DNA from 3 places in the Peribacillus sp. TH14 genome. Region 1 is predicted to be linked to each of the others. Evidence: riboswitches for the same ligand, from Rfam matches in the RefSeq annotation. Region 1 holds a riboswitch; each other region holds the start of a gene.

The links. Region 1 has a riboswitch for preQ1 ahead of JFU50_RS07690 (QueT transporter family protein). Riboswitches for the same ligand answer to the same signal wherever they lie in the genome.
Region 2: another riboswitch for preQ1. It lies ahead of queC (7-cyano-7-deazaguanine synthase QueC); the one in region 1 lies ahead of JFU50_RS07690 (QueT transporter family protein).
Region 3: another riboswitch for preQ1. It lies ahead of JFU50_RS16160 (VUT family protein); the one in region 1 lies ahead of JFU50_RS07690 (QueT transporter family protein).

The regions. Positions count from the first base shown of each region.
Region 1 is NZ_JAEKEK010000001.1:1,571,983-1,579,104, forward strand. Features, by position in the region: gene JFU50_RS07665 (sigma-54-dependent transcriptional regulator) at 1-635, shown strand, start outside; gene adhP (alcohol dehydrogenase AdhP) at 713-1,726, opposite strand; gene JFU50_RS07675 (DUF3892 domain-containing protein) at 2,005-2,301, shown strand; gene JFU50_RS07680 (hypothetical protein) at 2,486-3,298, opposite strand; gene JFU50_RS07685 (YbaK/EbsC family protein) at 3,562-4,083, opposite strand; PreQ1 riboswitch class I at 4,251-4,295, shown strand; gene JFU50_RS07690 (QueT transporter family protein) at 4,302-4,787, shown strand; gene JFU50_RS07695 (TVP38/TMEM64 family protein) at 4,909-5,565, shown strand; gene JFU50_RS07700 (PAS domain-containing sensor histidine kinase) at 5,681-7,122, shown strand, end outside.
Region 2 is NZ_JAEKEK010000001.1:3,327,747-3,334,868, reverse strand. Features, by position in the region: gene queE (7-carboxy-7-deazaguanine synthase QueE) at 1-243, opposite strand, end outside; gene queD (6-carboxytetrahydropterin synthase QueD) at 236-706, opposite strand; gene queC (7-cyano-7-deazaguanine synthase QueC) at 706-1,368, opposite strand; PreQ1 riboswitch class I at 1,427-1,469, opposite strand; gene JFU50_RS16130 (methyl-accepting chemotaxis protein) at 1,667-3,346, shown strand; gene JFU50_RS16125 (hypothetical protein) at 3,862-4,077, shown strand; gene pgsB (poly-gamma-glutamate synthase PgsB) at 4,870-6,051, shown strand; gene pgsC (poly-gamma-glutamate biosynthesis protein PgsC) at 6,067-6,516, shown strand; gene JFU50_RS16110 (CapA family protein) at 6,527-7,122, shown strand, end outside.
Region 3 is NZ_JAEKEK010000001.1:3,335,276-3,342,397, reverse strand. Features, by position in the region: gene JFU50_RS16195 (anti-repressor SinI family protein) at 1-32, shown strand, start outside; gene JFU50_RS16190 (DUF421 domain-containing protein) at 208-912, shown strand; gene JFU50_RS16185 (alpha/beta hydrolase) at 1,091-1,831, opposite strand; gene JFU50_RS16180 (PadR family transcriptional regulator) at 2,119-2,460, shown strand; gene JFU50_RS16175 (permease prefix domain 1-containing protein) at 2,460-3,323, shown strand; gene JFU50_RS16170 (hypothetical protein) at 3,336-4,367, shown strand; gene JFU50_RS16165 (hypothetical protein) at 4,918-5,073, opposite strand; gene JFU50_RS16160 (VUT family protein) at 5,096-5,638, opposite strand; PreQ1 riboswitch class I at 5,690-5,732, opposite strand; gene JFU50_RS16155 (TetR/AcrR family transcriptional regulator) at 5,994-6,563, shown strand; gene JFU50_RS16150 (DUF4260 domain-containing protein) at 6,615-6,962, shown strand; gene queE (7-carboxy-7-deazaguanine synthase QueE) at 7,044-7,122, opposite strand, start outside.

The sequences.
Region 1 (7,122 bases):
GTAGCGGGACATTAAGAACAAATGCCCGCTTAGTAGCCGCCTCCAATGAAAGTCTGCAGCAGGCAGTTGAAAAAAACAAATTCCGGGAAGACCTATTTTATCGACTGAACGTCGTCACTCTTGATATCCCCGCCTTGCGTAACAGAAAAGAAGATATTCCCCTCCTTGTCCGACATTTGGTTGAAAGAACTGGCCAGGCAGATATCTCCTTTTCCAATGAAGCTATTGAAAAATTACAGCAATACGACTGGCCCGGTAATATACGCGAATTATCTAATGTAATCATGCGAACTCTCACTCTTGCTGACCATAAACAGGAAATCTCGGCAAATGATCTCCTTCTATCTACCAACCAGGTTATTCCAATAAAAAAAGACCCGCCGAATGCGAATCAGTCGACTGAAAATCATCTCGAAGAATGGCGTAAACAGCTGGTTGCCGACTTTAATGAGAAAGATGAACTAATGCTCGAGGAAATCCTTAAGGAAATCAAACAACTCGAATCTACAATTGGCAAAGAACTCGTCATGCAGGCACTTCAAAAAACCTATGGAAACCGAAATGAAGCGGCCAAGCGTTTGCAGATCTCCATGAGAAAATTGCGATATATATTAAATGAGAAGAATCAGACATAATCTAATTATAGAATTCTTATAAGCTACCTAGAACAAACGAGGGTGCCCGATTTTAGGACTCCCTCGTTTGTTTATTTCTATTCTAAAGTTAATACGATTCTTCCGTTGATTTCGCCCTTTTCCATCATTTGAAACACGTCGTTGATTTCATCAAGCGTTCTCGTTTCAATATTCGTCCTTACTTTGCCATCAGCCGCAAATTGAACAGCTTCTTGTAGATCTTTTCTTGTACCAACGATTGACCCTTTTACAGTCACCCCATTTAGTACCGTATCAAAAATTGGAATTGGAAGTTCGTCATTCGGCAATCCGACAACGACCAATGTTCCACCCCTTTTAACTGAACTGTAAGCCTGTTCGAAAGCTTTTTTCGTAACCGCTACAGAAATGGCCGCTTGTACTCCACCAACTTTTTCCTTAATGGCTTGTACAGGATCGCTCTTAAGACCATTAACCGTGAAATCTGCTCCTAATTCTGTAGCCAGATCAAGCTTATCATCTTGAATATCAACGGCAATGACATTAAAGCCCATAGCTTTCGCGTATTGAAGAGCAACATGACCCAATCCACCAATTCCATAGATTGCTACCCAATCTCCAGGTTTAGCTTCTGACACTTTAAGCGCTTTATAAGTCGTTACACCAGCACAGAAAATCGGTGAAACTTCCGCAAAGTCAAGACCTTCAGGAACCTTGACCACATATTTTGCTGGCGCTTTGCAATATTCCGCATAACCGCCATCCACAGAATATCCTGCATTCAATTGATCCAGGCAAAGCGTTTCCCGTCCAGTCAGACAGTATTCACAATCGCCACATGCCGAGTAAAGCCATGGAATCCCAACGCGGTCACCAACCTTTAATGTAGTAACGCCTTCTGCCACCTTCTCAATAATGCCTACTCCCTCATGTCCAGGAATAAGCGGCAGCTTCGGTTTTACCGGCCAATCACCATGTACCGCATGTAAATCGGTATGACACACGCCACATGCTTTAATTTTCACTAATATCTCACCATATTCTAATTCAGGGATTGGTACATCTTTAATCTCAAGCTCTTGATTAAATTCATTGACGACCGCCGCCTTCATTGTCTTAACGTCTTGTATTTTTTTTGCATCCGCAGTACTTGCCCCTTGTCTTACATTCATGATTCATATTCCTCCCTTTTTTAAGTGGATATTTCTCACTTCCATTTATTTATGATGCAAGTGCCATGCCAGAAGAATAAAGCCCGGACAACAGTCTTTTCATAAAAAAATGCCGAAAAGTCGGCCCATTTTGACAAAAATGCGGCTCAATCTGGACGAAACCTGGTTTGTATATTGCTGACCAAATAGCTCACCCTATAAATAGGAGGTGTCCAAGCATGGACCAATTTGAAAAAGCATATGAATCCTACAAACAGCAGGGAACCCCACAAGTAAACCAACATGATACAACTGGAAAAGAAGAAATTATCGCAGTACGAAAAAATGAAGATGACAATATTATTGCCATCAAAACAAATTCTGGGCGGGAGCTTGACTATCCCACCGCTCTTTCGGAAGCTAAGGCAGGCAACCTCGCCAATGTTGATGTCTTCCATAAATATGGCCGTGACATATTGCGGAGTGAGCCCGATGGGGTAAAGGAAAATAACCTGGATGAACTACCGGAGTTCTAACTATTTGAAGAAGCTGCCTCACGTATGGGCAGTTTTTTCTGTCAGGGGGTTAAACAAAAAGGAACCAGCATAGTAGCTGGTTCTCCTTAATTCCAGTTCGTCTTGAGGATGCTTTACAGCTCTGCTTTAAAAATTGCAGAGTTATTTGAAGTATGGTCTACCTAAAACGTCTCTCACCATCATTTTATTTTTCATACCGATAGGATTCAGAGATTTCGAGCAGTTGGCCACAGGATTCCACCACTTCGATGATTTCTATCCAGGACATGTCCAACCCAAGTTCATTAGCATGAGAAATCTTATCCCGTAATTTTCGAATGGCATTCGCATCTTTCTTTCCTTTACTTTTAGAAGGAATTTGGAAGAAGAACCTCAATTCCTGATCTTTATGAATGATATCGAATTTATCACTGATTTGCAGACACTCTATTAAATTGATATCCTCATTTTTATCGATTCTCCTCCTATATAATTCGGTAGCCTTTTCTAAACGATCTCCGCTGATCATTGGATACCAACTGTCATCCCCGAATTTATCCATGATGATATCGCTCATCCTCATTTCCAAAAGGGTAATATATCCAAAAATCAGCATTCTGATTGGAGGCTTTTGAAGGTCAGCGTGGGTAATCAACTTTTTAATTGAATTATTCTCTAACACGAACACCCTCGTTTTATTCTTAAAAATATGAAGAAGTTGAATCAAAGGGGTTGAGTCCGAAACCAATTCTCTTGGTGTAAAACATTTCAAATACTCCGCAATCTTACCTTCACCAAGTTCTTGCCTTTCGATATATCCGATAATTTCCCCTTGATCCTCTACCGCCAATATATCGAAATTCTTTTTTTCCAATTCTTTTTGTATCCCCAGTGCTAAATCGTTTTTATGGCAAAACTCAAGTTCCTGGGCAATGCTCTTAACCGTGATATTTTCTTCATAAAGAGTTTTAAGACTGAGGTAACTGCTATTGTTTTTTTTATAGCTTTCATTGAACATCTTTTACCCTCCACTTACGAACTTTCTGAACGATTTGCCTATGCGCCATGTTGAACAAACCTCCCCTAATTAGACCGTTAATTTACATCTGCGGTCAACTTTTCAGAAGAAAATGGGAGCAAACCTATTCGGAACAAGTTAAAAGCTTATAACTAAAAACCCAGTAATAAAAAGGGAACAGGTAATGTCTCTCGTTATCAACAAATAAAGTCCACCCAAGTGGACTCATTTCCATTCTATGTGGTTCTTTTTGGTACGATAAATCAAAATCCATCAACTGCCTTACCTACTGCTGCTTCCTCATTCTGCTCTTCTTCCCATGCCTTACAAACATCAACCCAATCCTTTGCTCCTGAATATTCAAATAATTCAGCAAGTTTAAGTTCTATTGCAGAGTTCGCACTTCCGCATGCTGGGAATAAAGACTCAAAGCGCTTCATCGACACATCAAGGAAAACATCTAGGTCATTTGCCAACCCAAACGGGCAGACTCCTCCAATGGCATGACCAGTCTGCTCAAGCACATCCTCAGCTGACAGCATTCGTGCCTTGAAACCGAACGTCTGACGAAATTTCTTATTATCCACTTTTGCGTCCCCTGCGGCAACAACCAAAATCGCATGCTCACCTTCCCCCTTAAAGGAAAGAGTCTTAGCAATTAGCGCTGGAATAACACCGATGGTTTCTGCTGCTTCAATCACCGTAGCACTCGATGTTTCGAACTCCATTACATCGCCTTCCCGATTCCATTTTTTAAAATGGCTCTTGACACTCTCGATCGACATATTATATCCACTCCTTTGAAGTACATGTAAAAATAATATCATCCTTTATTGCAATAAATCAAAATCATTGAGACATCCACAGCTTGAAACCTTATTATTTTGAAACCATTCTTTACAAATTGACGAAACAAGCTTACATGGGATACTATTAATCATTGGGCAAACGCCTAACCGTGGTTCGTAACCATCCCACGATAAAAAACTAGGGAGAGATTAAAATGAATGTTCGTACACTTGTGATAAACGGGTTATTGGCTGCCTTGTATGTGGCGGTCTCATTGGTGTTTAAACCAATAGCTTTTGAGATGTTTCAATTTCGTGTACCGGAAATGTTGAATCATCTGATTGTATTCAATAAAAAATATATCTACGGCATAGTGGGCGGCGTTTTCATATCGAATCTGCTCTTTTCGCCGATGGTGCCGTATGATTTGATTTTTGGGGTAGGGCAATCCGTGCTCGCCTTATTGCTTGTCATTTTTGTATCTCGGTTCATAAAAAGCATTAAAGGACGAATGATCGCCACGATTATCTTTTTCACATTCACAATGTTTTTAATTGCAATTGAACTGAACCTTGCCTTTGGCTTACCTTTCTGGTTTAGCTGGATGACCACGGCTGTCGGTGAGTGCGTTGTCCTCTTGATTGGTGCGCCAATCATTTATGGAATGAACAAAAGAATTCAGTTTGAAAAGTGGCTATAAAGGAATCTTTGCGTCGTTAGCCCACTATAATGGAAAAGAGCTGTCTGCTTCATGCGGAAGCTCTTTTTTTCACCATTGAACCTGAAGATGATAAACTATTAGAATGAATGGTGGTGACCTTTTGAAAAAAATACTGACCTTAATCGGTCTACTGGTAATAGTAATATTTATCGTTTCCAATGCAGAATTGTTCACCATGGTTTGGAAAAGTGATTTGGATTCAGTTATAACCATATTGACAGAAAACCTTTTGCTTACTTTTGTTGTGACATTTGTGTTGATGATTGTCCAAAATTCTTTTACCATTATACCCTTAATTTTACTCCTAACCATCAATGTCGCGATATTTGGATTCATATATGGGTACCTATGGAGTTGGGTTACAAGTGTCGTTGCATCAGGATTCATTTTTTATGCAGCCAGGAACTGGTTTCAGGCACCTCTCTTAAAGAAAATGGGCCCAAAATGGAAAGAATCCGTTGTAGAGCATGGCTTTATGTACGTGTTTACCGGAAGGATATTCCCACTCATACCAACAAGTTTAATTAACTTGGCAGCAGGAGTCAGTTCTGTAACCTTCAAGGATTTTTTATTAGCGACCGCACTCGGCAATCTTATATACTTTTTCTTTCTATCCTTAATCCCTTATGGTCTCCTATCTGTGGAAATGAACCAATATACACTAGCTGTACTCGCCTTCCTCTTCTTACTATTTTTCCTTATCTATAAACGCTTTAAGAAGAAAAAGAAAGTAACCTTCTTCAGGAAAAACAGGTGACTGTTAGGGTTCCTGTTTTTTTATTTATGATTCTGCATATATTTTTCTTTGATAGTTTGTTAAAATGTGTATGTATTTTTAACCTTTGAAATGTCGTAAATCAGGGAGAATCTCCATGTCCAAACGCTCCATTTTAGTACTATATATCCTATTTGGGATTCTTACGCTAGTCGTGTTCGACTACTTTTTAACTACTAATATTGAAAACAAAGAGGTCTTTATTCAACTCCAAAGAGCAGAAGGAATTGTTTTTCTTTTATCAATAGGCTTGATTTTATTTCTTTATTTGGCTAAAAGAGAAAAATTCAAGCAATTAAAAGAAGAGGAACAGCGTCGTCGCACGCTCATTAATTCAATGGTAGACTTCGTTAACTTCAAGGATGGAGATGGCCGATGGCTTGAATCCAACACCTTTGGTCTGCAATTATTTCAATTGGAACATGTAGACTATAAGGGGAAAAAAGACAGTGAGCTCGCAGAATACTCCGAATTTTATAAAGAGTCGTTAATCTACTGTGAAATTTCAGATGAAGAAACGTGGATAAAAAAGGAGATTACGCGGTGTGAGGAAATCATCCCGCTACCCAACGGCAATCATAAGACCTTTGATACCATCAAAGTTCCTTTGTTCTTTGAAGATGGTTCCCGAAAAGGATTAGTGGTCATTGGCAGGGATATTTCTGAAAGAGTTGTCGCAGAAAATCAATTATTTGAGAGTGAACAGCGCTATAAATCATTGTTCGAACACAACCCTTATCCGATGCTGATGCTTGATTTAACCGGAATAATTACCACCGTCAATCCAAGGTTTGAAACAGTTACAGGCTTTCATCAAGAAGAAATCCAAGGTGCCTCTTTTATTGAGTTAAACTTTTCCGCAGAAGATGAAGAACTGATTCGTACATCCTGTCAATACGTCGTCGAAAACCAAAAGGGGATAAAAAAAGGAAAAGATATAGAGTTTCTCACGAAATACGGGGAGTCTCTTTTACTTTCATGTACATTTGTCCCGATGCTTATTGGAAATGAATTAGTCGGAATTATTACCTATGCTAAAGATGTAACTCAAATCCGAGAAACGGAAGCACGCTTAAGAAGAACCGAAAAGTTGTCAATAGTCGGTGAACTTGCTGCCAGTGTAGCACACGAAGTACGTAACCCATTAACTTCTTTAAAAGGATTCGTCCAGTTACTTAAAAAGAGCGACCACCCCTTTGAACAATACTACACTATTATGCTCAGTGAATTAGACCGAATCAATCTGATTGTAAGCGAATTACTTGTTCTTGCAAAACCTCAGGAACTCCCATTCAGTAAACACCAAATTATTGGACTGATGGATGAAGTCAAAACCTTGCTTAAACCAGAGGCAGACTCATATTCTACAAAAATATCGATAGATGTAAAAAATGAAATCCCGCTTCTTTCATGTGAGGCAAATCAGCTCAAACAAGTTTTTATAAACATGATTAAGAACTCTATGGAGGCCTCCGCCGATCACATTTGGATTGATTTCGAGCAAATAGACAATACCCTTTCCATAACCATCAGGGATAA
Region 2 (7,122 bases), 1.8 Mb from region 1:
ACCTGATATTGTAACGAAGGAAAAGCCCTCACCGCCAATTCGCTTCAGCTCATCCCATATATCTTCGGCAGTCATTTGAACTGTATCTTCCTTACCAGTCCCGTCCCAAGTAAACGCGGAATCACACCAGGCACAAGAATAATCGCATCCTGCCGTCCGAACAAACATGGTCTTTTGTCCGATGACCATGCCCTCCCCTTGTATTGTCGGGCCGAAGATTTCCATAACAGGCAGCTTACTCACTTTCCATCCACTCCCGTCTAGCTTCAGCATAACTCGTCGGCGTTTCATATAGACGAACAAATTCGACTCTAGCACCCTCATAATTCTTGGTTAAAAGGGCTTCGGCCATTTTTTCATAAATCCAGACAACCATATTTTCAGCTGTTGTATTCATGAGCGGCAATGTTTCATTCAAATAACGATGATCAAGGTGTATTTCAATCTCATTTTTCCAAATTTCTTTGATGTCACCAAAATCTATCATCAAACCGCGTGAATCCGTATATCCGCTCAATCCGAAAATGACCCTATACGTGTGGCCATGCAAGTTCTTGCATTTGCCTTCATAGTCATGAAGATGGTGCGCGGCATCAAAGGTGAATTCCTTGCTGACCATGACCCGCTTACTTGAGTAGTTTAATTGATTCCGCTGAATATCTTTATCTATTTTTTGAAGCTTATCCACGATAGTAAAACCGTACATTATTTAAGCACCTGCCGTCTGCTTACATAGTCATCCAACCCTTTTTTCCGAAGCTTACATGCCGGACACTCACCACAGCCGTCGGATATAATCCCGTTATAACAAGTCAGAGTCTTCTCACGGACGAAATCAAATGCGCCAAGCTGATCCGCAAGCTCCCATGTTTCCTCTTTATTCAGCCACATAAGCGGCGTATCAATCACAAATGACTGGTCCATCGACAAATTCAAGGTCACGTTCAACGATTTAATGAATACATCGCGACAGTCTGGATATCCGCTGAAATCCGTCTCGCAGACACCAGTGACAATATGCTTAGCCCCAATTTGGCTTGCCAATACACCGGCAAACGAAAGGAACAGCAAATTCCGCCCTGGTACAAACGTTGACGGTAGTTCCCCGTCTTCTCCGTCCTCTACTGCGATATCACTTCGCGTTAACGCATTCGGCGCTAGTTGGTTCAACAGCGACATATCCAGAATATGATGGGTAATGCCCAGTTCCTTAGCAATCTTTTGCGCGCATTCGATTTCCAAGCTGTGCCGCTGATTATAATCAAACGTAACCGCTTCTACTTTCTCAAATCGCTCCATTGCCCAGAACAAACACGTCGTACTATCCTGTCCCCCGCTAAACACAACCACTGCCTTTTCCTTCTTCATCATTTCTATAAAACTCCTTTTTACGGAAAAAAACAGCACCCTAAGAATAGAGTACTGTTTCTCCTTAGTTTTTTTGAGAGGGTAGCTAGAACCTCTTCCGCCTAGCGGAATATTATAATTTTCCAAATTAATAGTAACTTGAATATGAAAAGAAATCAAGAAGTTTATATCAAACTGATTATAAGACCGAATGGTAAAGTTTGTTATACAACATATCTTCCCTTACCTCCTTAAATATCCTATTATTTTTCCGATAAAAAAGGGTAAACAAAAAATATAGCAAAAGGGGTCCATTAACGTGAGAAGTATTAAAGGAAAGATATTGGTGGCATTTTCACTTATTATATCTTTGTGTATCATCTTAGGAGCATTTAATATCTATAGTAGCAATAAGTCACTTGTGCATTCCAAAGATATTATTGAACATGAATTACCGGTTCTTATTGATGAAGAACAACTACTCAATAATCTTGCACAAAGAAGCGCACTCGCGAGAGGCTATATTCTATTTGGCGACGAAAGTAATAAAGAGAGGTTCTTAAAATATACCGAAGAAAGCAAAGTCATTCAGGAGGATCTTTTATCCCTAAGTGATTCTGACAAAATGAAGGAATTGATTCAGAAAAGCGTGGATTGGAGAACGATTATTATTGACCGCGTATTTACACAATATGATCAAGGAAATGAAGAACGCGCTAAAGAAATACTAAAGGATGAAGTTGCACCAATAAGCAATGAATTGATGGATGGGTTTAGGGAGCTAGCTTCCGAACGCGAGAAATCAATTGTCGCTTCCGGAGAAATCGTCATCGCAAGTGGAGAATCAGTTAAAACGACTAGTATCATTATATCCATTGCCGCTGTCATCATAGGCCTTCTGCTTGCGCTTGTAACAGCCAATATTATTACAAAACCTCTCCTTAAAATAAGGGACAGAATGAAAGTAGTGGCGAAAGGTGAGCTGAACCATGAACCTTTAGAGCAAAAGTCAAATGATGAAATTGGAGAATTAACTCTGTCCTCCAACCAGATGCAGAAAAACCTTAGTGATACTATCGAAAAAATGCTAGTTGTATCTGAATCCGTTTCGAACCAAAGCGAAGACTTAACTCAATCAGCAAATGAGGTCCAACAAGGCAGCAGACAGATTGCGACTACCATGTTCGAGCTATCGGAAGGTTCAGAGTCTCAAGCCCACCGAGCAGCTGATATGGTCCATATGATGGAAGAGTTCACCAGAAAGATCCAGCAGGCCTATTCTTGCGGGGAAGAAGTTTCCCAAAGCTCCACCGAGATTCTATCCTTGACCAAGGAAGGAATCATATTAATGCGTAACTCGGTCCAACAAATGAAAATGATTGATGAGATTGTCAAAAATGCTGTCGAACAAGTGAAAGGACTTGACTCACAATCAAAGGAAATCTCACAGCTTGTACAGGTCATCAAGGATATTTCCAATCAAACCAATTTATTGGCCTTAAATGCGGCTATAGAAGCTGCACGAGCCGGCGAACATGGAAAGGGCTTCGCCGTCGTTGCAGAAGAAGTACGAAAACTCGCAGAAGAGGTCACACATTCAGTTGGGGATATCACAAATATTGTCACAGCTATCCAAACTGGTTCAAAAACCGTCGTCCACTCTTTAGAAGATGGATACACACAGGTAGATGCAGGTACGAGACAGATTACCCTCACCGGCCAAACATTTGAAACAATTAATAATTCAGTCGGGAACATGGGTACAAAAGTACAGCATATTACAAATGACTTAAACTATATCACTACCAATAGTATAAAAATCAATCAAGCTATCGAAGACATCGCAGCCGTGTCTGAAGAGTCTGCGGCAGGTATTGAACAAGTCTCCGCCTCCGCCCAGCAATCCAGCTCTTCGATGGATGAAATCACTAATCATGCCCGTGAGCTCGCCTCTGCTGCTGAGCAACTAACTGACCAGGTTAAAAAGTTCCAATTATGATACTAGCAATTTCCTGCGTGTTGCACGCGGGAAATTGCTTTTTTTCTTTTCTTTTCCCACCTTCTATTTCCCTAATGTCTCTTTTATAGATTGTGTTTCGTTTTCGTTAATTTGGGGAATATATTACTAGACACATTAATAAAAAACAAATGGATTCAGGCACGTATCAAAAAACATTTTGATTTATTTTCAGAATATTTAGTGTATAATATATATAACTACAGGAATATTTTTTTACCACTAAAATTAATAGTATCATCTACTTCCACTTCACCTACTTACTGGCAAGTTCCAGTATCAAACGCTCATGATCCAAGCATCCATTTCAACCAATTGCATAGGAACTTCTTCTCAAGAAGGTTCTTTAGTATTATTCTTTCAAGAGTGAATAAAACACAACCAAATAACTAATAAAACGTACTTTTCTCTCCATTATTGTAAAAAAGGGCTAAGTTTCACCAAACCTATGTTACTATTAAACTAAGACTTTTTTAACCCAAAAAGGAGGAATTCATATGAAACGTTTTTTCAAATTCATAGCAGAGTTTAACGAACGGAAAGCCCTAGAACGAGAAACGGACGAGTTCTTTCGCAAAGAATACGAAAATTATATGAAGATGAATTCTGAAAAACAAGGAAAAAAAGCGAGATTAGCTCCTAAGCTTTATGTTATTGATGGTGGTAAAAAGGACTCCAATCCTGAGATTTCTGACAGAAAGAAATCCAGTTAACCTTAATTAATCCAGAATCAGCTACTTTCGTCGTGGCTCCTTTCCCACAAATTACGAATACTCCATAACTAGCGGAGATTTCTTACCCATTCTATTATTCTAAAAAATACAAACGGAAAGCTCAGATATCCTTCTGAGCTTTTTTTCTTTTCATTCTTCTATTTACACTATATTAATAGAAGAAACTAGGCATTTTTCCAAAAAAATTTGCTTGAATTTAGTTTATTTCATTTCAAAGAAAGAAGTCACGCTATAGCCCCATGGGTATTTCTCATCTAAAAAACCGAAAATCATAAAAAAAAGAGGGGTGTTCTTTTACTCATCTTTGTTCATATTCAAAAGAGTACAACTATTTGAGTCGATAGATGCAATCTCTTACATAGAATGACAAATGCATGATTATTGTTACGTAGAAGTCAAATAAATGGGTATAAACAATTATTAAACTGTAATAAACCTCACTTTCAGAAACAATTAATTATACAAATATAGCCATTAAGAATTGGGTTCAAATACTCACGAAACTATTTTTATGCTATTCAAAATGAGTATTTATTTACACTTTCCATATTTTAGTGTAAATAAACCAAGGTTTTACTGGATTTTCACCCATATCTTTGGTCTCATAAAACATTTAATCATTTAGATACTATTACACTTATATATACATTTATTTGTAAAATACAATAATAACTATATTGCGATAGAATTTTTGACCCTTGCTTCTTAAGTTTAAAATCATGTAGTGTGTATTCAGTAATTCAAATATTTGAAAAAAAGAGAGGTTAAAAAATGGCACCAATATTTATTTGTGCGATCTTTTTGCTTGGCTATGGCATTTTCGAACAAAAACGCCATCAGAAGCGTCTCGACTCCATCCCGGTCCGTGTGAATGTGAATGGGATTCGAGGGAAATCGACTGTAACGCGTCTAATTACAGGTGTGATTCAGGAAGCTAAGTACAAAACAGTAGGTAAAACAACCGGAACATCAGCAAGAATGATCTATTGGTTTACGGACAAAGAAAAACCGATTAAACGCCGTCCAGAGGGACCGAATATTGGAGAGCAACGCCGTGTAGTTAAAGAAGTTGCCGATTTAGGAACAGAAGCACTAGTTTGTGAATGTATGGCTGTACAGCCTGACTATCAACTAATCTTCCAAAATAAAATGATTCAAGCCAACATCGGAGTTATCGTAAATGTACTAGAGGATCATATGGATGTCATGGGACCAACATTGGATGAGGTTGCACAAGCCTTTACAGCAACTATTCCCTATAATGGGCATTTAATAACCATCGAAAGTGAATATTTGGAATTTTTCAAACAAATTGCAAAGAAACGTAATTCGAAAGTAATTGTTGCTGATAATTCAAAAATTTCGGAAGACTTTTTACGCGAATTCGACTATATGGTATTCCCGGATAACGCATCCCTTGCTTTGGCCGTTGCAGAAGCATTGGGCATTGATGAAAAAACGGCTTTCCGTGGCATGTTAAATGCACATCCGGATCCAGGTGCCATGCGTATCACTAAATTCGGAGACCCAATTCAGCCAACGTTCTTTGTAAATGGCTTTGCCGCAAATGACGCTTCGTCGACGTTAAACATCTGGGAACGTGTAAGTACCTTTGGATACAGCACAGAAGCTCCTATCGTCATAATGAACTGCCGTGCTGACCGTGTGGACCGTACAGAGCAGTTTGCAAGAGATGTATTGCCTTACATTAAATCTGAAATCGTCATTGCCATTGGTGAAACTACATCACCGATAACCCGGGTATTTGAGCAAGGTAAATTAGATACAAAAGAGTATTGGGATTTAGAAAACTGGTCAACTGAAGAAATCGTAGCCCGTCTCCGCCCATTAATGAAAAACCGAATCGTATACGGTGTCGGTAACATTCATGGTGCAGCAGAACCATTAATTGAAGCATTTATGAAATCTAAAACGAAGCAAAAAGCGAGTTAAGTAGGAGGAACCTTAATGTTTGGATCGGATTTATATGTAGCCCTAGTACTAGGGGTAACGCTTAGCCTTATTTTTTCAGAAAAAACGGGTGTCGTACCCGCAGGACTTATTGTGCCAGGTTATTTGGCATTAGTATTTGATCAATGGGAAATCATGCTGGTCATCTTGATCATTAGTGTAGTAACTTATTTAATCGTCACTCACGGCCTTTCAAGATGGGTGATTTTATATGGAAGAAGAAAATTTGCAGCTATGATGGTAACCGGAATTTGTTTAAAGCTCCTATTAGATTTCGTCTACCCTGTCATGCCATTTGAAATTTTCGAGTTTCGAGGAATCGGTATAATCGTACCAGGTTTAATAGCGAATACCATTCAAAGACAAGGAATGCCATTAACACTTGGCAGCACACTTCTATTATCCGGTTTAACTTTCGGCTTAATGAACGTGTACTACCTATTCTGAGGTGCATAAAATGAAACGAACTTTAAATGCAAAAGAAAAAACACTTATCTTTATTAAACATACGAAGACAAAGAATCTTAAGTATGCTGGAATCATTCTCCCTATTTTACTAATAGCATTAGTCATTACCACTTGGATGGGACGGGCTGAAGAAGTGAACACAGTCGCTTCAAAATCGGATCAAACATTAACGATGACAATGGTCGGTGATGTGATGATGGGACGATATGTTGAAAAAGTGACAGATAAACACGGGTATGATTACCTCTTCCGTTACATGAAGCCCTATTTTACTGCTTCAGATTATGTTAGCGGAAACTATGAACACCCTGCTTTAAAAGAAGATGTATCTAAATACAAAGAAGCAGACACAGCGATTCGATTAAACTCATATCAAAGTGGTGTAGAAGCTGTAAAAAATGCTGGCTTCTCTGTAATGACCTTAGCCAACAACCATATGATGGACTTTGAAGAACAAGGCCTGCTTGATACAATTGATGAATTCAAAAGTGTGGATATGGATTACGTCGGTGTTGGATCAAATACTACAGATGCTAAAGCAAGTATCAATTATTCAGATGTTAATGGCGTACGTGTGGCCACTCT
Region 3 (7,122 bases), 1.8 Mb from region 1:
AAACAGATTTACAGCCGCAAATGGAAGATTAGTTTGTAGGAATAATAATTTCAAAGCGAATAAAAGATGGACTCCATATGGAAGTCCATCTTTTATCTGAAAATCTAATTAATTTGTACTTCATCTATATTATTTTCTTGTGATAATCATTGGTCAAAAGCTCCATACTAAACCTTAAACCCCATTAAAAAAAGGATGTGAGTTTAGATGGACTTTTTTCACGGCCAAGAAGCACTTACTATAATTCAGTGGATCTTAAGGGCCATTGTGTCTTACTTCTTTTTACTATTTGCAGCTAAAATAATGGGGCAACGAGCTATTTCTCAGTTAAGATTACTTGATTTTTTAATAGCATTAATTATTGGAAACATCCTTGCCCATCCTTTATCTGATGAACAGTTAGGTTTAAAGGGACCATTGATAACGACAGCCGTATTAGTACTTTTATATATTTTTTGCGTTTTTTTGAGCCTAAAGTGGGGAAAACTTCGAAGTTTTTTTGAAAACTCTCCTTTTCCCCTTATAGAAAATGGGCAAATTGTTTATAAAAGCTTAGCCAAAGCAAGAATCTCTATCGATTTTTTATTATCTGAATTAAGAAAAGAAAAAATTGAAGATATTCAAAAAGTTGCGCTTGCATTATGGGAACCAGATGGTACAATTTCATTTTTTTTAAACCCTCAATATGAAGCCGTAACCCCTGCCGATTTAGAACTAGTAACAAAAACCTTTTCTTTTCCTAGAACGATTATTAAAGAGGGAAAAATTGATTTTAGTGAATTAACCCGCATTGGTAAAGACGAAGAATGGCTTAAAAACCGAATAAAAACTGCATACAGTGAGGACGTATATGATATTTTATTAGCAACCATTGATAATAACGATACAGTGAAAATCTTTTTATACAAATAGATTTTGAAGCTAAACCATATAAAGTAAGTCCTCTTAGCTATGCCTCTATTTAATACGATTTACTTTTACTTAAGGAAGAGAGTAGTTTTATACCCTGAATGTTAAAGGCCATCAAATTGGTGGCCTTCTTAGGACAAGATTACCCCTGTTTATACATAGAGAAAACTTCCCTCTGCTTCTACCAAAGTAGTGTATTTAAGAACTTATACACATCCTCATAAACCTGCTCACGTTCTTTGCCTAATGTGATTATATGGCCAGAGTTTTCGTACCATATCAAGTGTTTATGCTGCGTATCGACTTCACTGAAAATCGCTGTAGCACTGTTCGTATAGTCGGGATCATCCAAGCGCCCTTGTAGAACAAGAGTTGGTGATGTGATTAAATCTAAATTTTCACCAGTCTCATTTATTATATTCACCACATCTTTCAGTTGAGTCATAGGCTCTTCTTCCAACAGCTTCACTTCGGCAGCAATTTGGTCTGCATCTTTGCCTTCAAACTTCTTATAAGCCTGTGCATAATTGAGCAAGCGGTTTTTTTGTCGATCGATACTTTTTCCTTGCGTCGGAGCACACATTGAAACCACCCCTATCACAGGAAGTTCAATTCCTACTTTTAATGAGAACACTCCTCCTAAAGAAATTCCTACAACAGCAATTTCCTCGTAGCCTTCATCTTTAAGGAATTGATAACCATCCACTACGTCTTTCCACCATTCCTTTGGACCTGTTTTAGCAAGTTCCTCGGCTGATACTCCGTGCCCTCTATAAAGAGGCCCGTGACAGGTATAGTCGCGATCATTCAGGTATTTCCCTAATTTTTTCATATCTCCTGTACTTCCGGTAAACCCGTGAAGTAAAAGAACAGCTCTATTTCCACCTCTGTATGTGAATGACTCAGGTGCTTTCACTTTCATCTATCTAGGACCTTCTTTCTGCTCTTGTTGATAAATAGAATCTAAATGATTTTCAAAAAAAAATCAATTAATACCCCTTGAGTGGGATTTCTTCTATCCTATTCCGTATTTTCATTAAAACAGTTAAATCAAGTATATAGTATCCTTACCACACTCTTTACAACTCATCCGTTCAGAAGCACATTTTACTATGATTGATTTTATTTAGCAATCGTCATTTAACCATTTTTTTTAAAAAAGTAAAATATACCTTGTAATACGATGTGCATCGTATTACACTAAAGCAAATGAAAAAAGAAGGTGATTTTTTGGATAAAGAATTGATGAAGGGAAGTATTGACCTCCTCCTGCTTTCACTTCTTTCACAAAAAGAGCTGTATGGCTATGAAATGACGAAGATTCTAAGGCAAATGAGCGAGGGGCAATACGAAATCAGTGAAGGCACCCTATATCCGGCTCTTAAGCGTTTAGAAAGAAAGGAATTTATAGAAGGGTATTGGAAAGAGTCCGAGTCCGGACGCAGGAAATATTATCGTATCACAGACAGCGGCCAAACCGAGCTTGAACGTAAACGCAGCAGCTTTACCTTCCTTGAAAATTTAGTTCGGAAAAGCGCAGAGGATTTCTGATGAAAACAACATTTGAAAGGTATGTAAAAAAAATAGTCAACCAAACCGATTGTACCAAGGAAGAAAAAGAAGATATGTTTGAAGAACTGCTTCTCCATCTGGAGTTGAGCCGGGATGATTTAATAAAGCAGGGGAAGACCCCAAAAGAAGCCGAGAAAATGGCATTAATCCTTTTTGGCGACGAATGGGAAATCGGCAGTCAAATTCAGCAGGCCATTTTTCCATACCGAAAAGAGCTTATGCTGACTTTATCCATCGTTTCAATTCTTTTTACGTTTTCGGTGTATGCGCTGCAACTATTCCAAGAAGGAGATGCTTACATCGGCTGGCTTCTTTTTTCGATACTGACTAGTGCAACTTTACTCTCACTTACACTTAACCTCCTAGTCTCTATCAACCGGAAAATCATGGTCAACACCGTGTTAGTGACCCATGCCCTTGTCTATATATATGGATGGGGAATTGCGTCCGCCCTTGACTTTACATTATTTCCTTTATTCAGCCTGATTATGGCAGCGATTCTCCTACTATCCCTTTACCTCATTTACAAAACAGCCTTGGTTCTTCCAGGATATAGTGGAAAGAATTTAAAAAAAGTAAAACTTCTGCACATTTCCAATATTACACTCGGCATCTTGATTTTGTCAGTTACCTTATTTTTCTTATATGCTTTTTTAATCTTCTCAAGTGACGTCCAGCCGTTTATGCTATTATTTTTCATCCCGACTGTCTTATGGATTTCGTTATATATCCTACAGATTAAACTGTTAAAAAAGCATCCTACGGCATCAAATATATGTGCTGTTCTACAGGTATTACTTGTTCTAGCAATTATTTTTACGATGATGATACTCTACCGTTAAGGAGTCCTTCAAATGAAAAAGAAGCACATCTATCTCATTCTGATCACGCTTGCGATTGTGACTGTCTTGTTTGTCATCGCCGGCTTGATCTTTAAAAAAGAAGAAAATGAAAAGCAGCAGGGCTTAACCAATCAATACGACGTATCCACTCAGGGTACAATTGCATACGTCACACACTTTAAGGGAAAACCACAATTAAAACTCTATAATCCAACATTATCCGTTGAAGAAAAAGTCCTTGAATTGAGCAACGATGAACAAATCCTCGACCCGACTTATTCCTACGATGGAAATATGCTTGCCTTTATTGTAGCTAAAAAAAACCAAGAAGAAGATTCAACTAGTTCCATTCAGCTTCTTGATATGAAATCACAGAAAATCAGTGAATTATTCAAAGCAGACTTCCTGATCACAGAACTCGATTTCACAAAAAGCGGCCGCTCTCTCTTTTATATTGGAGCCGGTTCGTTTAAAAACTATTCGCCGATCACGGGTCCCCGCCCTCACGATCTCGATATTTATGAATTTGATATAGAAAAAAAGGAGTCCACCCAGCTGACCTCTTTTAAGAAATATGGTCTTAGTTCCCTAAATGTCACCACAGATGGAAAAGCCGCTTATTATCAAACCGATGATGATGCGGATGCTAAAACGGCTGATGAGATTTTCGAAACGCATCAACGGATTTTCAAAGTGAAATTTGACCAAACAGGTATCGAAACCGTCACAGACTCTAAACGTGATGTCGATATTTTTGATTTCACAATTGCCCCGGATGAAAAAACGATGATTTTCCAGTCCATCTCCAACGAGCAATCAGGTAGTACCTATATTTATGAGCTTTATAGCTATGACCTCAAAACCAAGACCGAAAAGCAGCTGACCCATCTTCAAGAATACACAGATCGCCCAGTCATCAGCAGCGATTCAAAAACGGTCTATTTTATGGTAGATAAGAAATTCGGCAAAAGCGACCCACAGTATCACCTATATAAAGTGGGGATTGATGGAGACAACCCGGAAGAAATTTTGTTACCTAATTAATAAAAAGGCTTCCGACACCAATTATTGACGGTGCCGGAAGCTTTTTTTATGGGGTTACTCGTGAATTTGGCTGATTTACTCGTGAATTTTCACGATTTACTTGTAAGTTTGGCTAATTTACTCGTGAGTTTCTGTTTTTCTCGTGAATTTTCACGATTTACTCGTGAATTTCTGATTTACTCGTGAATTTTCACGATTTACTCGTGAATTTCTGATTTACTCGTGAATTTTCACGATTTACTCGTGAATTTGGCTGATTTACTCGTAAGTTTTCACGATTTACTTGTAAGTTTGGCTAATTTACTCGTGAGTTTCTGATTTACTCGTGAGTTTTCACGACTTACTCGTAAGTTTCTGGTTTACTCGTGAATTATCACGATTTACTCGTGAGTTTGGCTGATTTACTCGTGAATTATCACGATTTACTCGTAAGTTTTCACGATTTACTCGTGAATTATCACGATTTACTCGCGAACCTATAATTCACACAAAAAAAAGAACCAAATTTGGTCCTTCCTTCTCTACTTATACAGATCGTTTCCTATTTATATTAATGTTTACGTTTATCTTGATTGTCTATTCCCTTATGCTTCCGATAATTGGCGCAGGAGAGCTTCATACAGTCTCCTTGGACATCCGGACCATATTTTTCACGAAAAGCTTCCAGGCAATAGCATCTATCTTCTTCCTTTTTGGGTCCATCCATTGAGTGCTTCCCTCCTACTATTTTAACCGGAGATAACGCGCTTCTCCAGTCTTACATTGATTCGGCCCAACAGCGCGGCACCGATTGACTGAATGACTGTTTTAACAATGATTTGGCCAAAAATCGCAGCGGGTACGGCTTCCCATGGCAGAACGTTGGCACCAAGTGGGCTAAGTCCAATCACAACAAATATCACCGAATCGAAAAATCCTCCGACAATCCCGCTGTAAAATACTCTCCAACTCATCGGAAGTTTTAACCGGGTATAAATTTCAGTATCAGCTGTTTCTGCCACCACGAACGATAGTGCGGAAGCAAACACAATTAAAAGGGTATCTCCTAATAAAAATGATACGCACGCTGATAATATTAGTGCCGTGACAATGCACACATACGTCTTCACTCTGCCAAATTTATTCTGAACTAGATCCCGAAAGATGAAGGTTCCCCCGATTAGTAATGTCCCCATCGGAATAATACACACACCAAGCTGTAATGGTGCAAAAGCTGCTGTAACCACATTCGCGGTGACAATGGACACTAAATACAATATAATTCTTAACATTTCTTACATTCTCCTTATACAAAAAAAACAGCACCCTAAGAAAGAGTACTGTTCTTCTTAGTTTTTTTGAGAGGGTAGCTAGAACCTCTTCCGCATGAGCGGATTATCTTTTTCCTAATTTATCGTAGCTTGAAAACGAATGGAAATCAAGAAGTTTCCACATTACCTATTTCTAAAACGAATTCAGTAAATACTTTATTAATAATTAGACTTATGGCTGATGTTTCGAATTTTGTTACTACATATGTGGATTGGAGTAGCTCCTGTCAAATCATTTTATTCTAATATTTGACAATTGAAAAACACTGCTATATGATGTTATTAACCACTGGTCAATAAATATGGAGGTGATACTATGTCGCCAAGGAAATCAGAAGGAATAGAATTATCTAAGGAAATGGTATTGAATGAAGCCCGGAAACTTTTTGCATCCGTTGGGTATTCAAAAGTTTCAATGCGGCAATTAGCTAAAACATTAGATTGTAGTCATGGCGCCATTTATTATCATTTTAAAAATAAGGCCGAAATATTTTATAGTTTGGTAAAAACGGATTTTTCTCTATTGAATAATAAAATAGATGATATCATCCTAACTGAAAATAATGCTTCTCAAAAAATAGAGAAGATATTACTATGCTTTATAGAGTTTGGGTTAACCCAGCAAAATCATTATGCAATCATGTTTTTATCTAAAGAAAAAGAAATTCAACATTTACTTCAACTTGATTCTAATAAAACATATGAAAAACTAATCAGTTCTCTGACTGACCTTACAGAAAATAAACTAAACCCTGCATCAATATGGTCTATTTTCCTTTCGCTCCACGGCTTTATAACATTTTATATTAATACACAACTTTCATATCAAGATGTAAAAAGCTTAGCTAATTTTCACGTTAAAAATATTATGAAGAGTATTGTATAATTTTTTGCACATACATTGACCAATGGTTAATAAAGATTAGGAGGCTTAAATATGGTGAAAAAATTAATACATTCTGAAGGGCTTATGGTTCTTATAGCGATAATTTATATCTATTCAATAAATGAATTTAGCTGGTCGATTTTCCTTTTATTACTATTAACACCTGACATTTCTATGTTAGCCTATCTAATCAATAATCAAATTGGTGCCAAGGTTTATAACTTGTTTCATACTTATACAATATCAATACTCATCATTTTACTAGCTGTTTCTCTAAACCAGGATACAATTTTAATGGTAGGTTTAATTTGGACGGCTCATATTGGAATGGATCGTTTTTTAGGATATGGCCTTAAATACACAACGGCTTTCAAGGCTACACACATTCAGGAGGTATAATAGTGGTATTTAGTTTATTGTCCGCATAAAAAAAGCAGTGTGATTGATCTTGCGCATCACACTGCTTCTTACTCTCTTCCTTTACACTCCCCGCTTATTTCCCCATATATACGTATGCAGCTGCGGCAGCACTTTCACATTTCTAAGTTCATCATCAGCT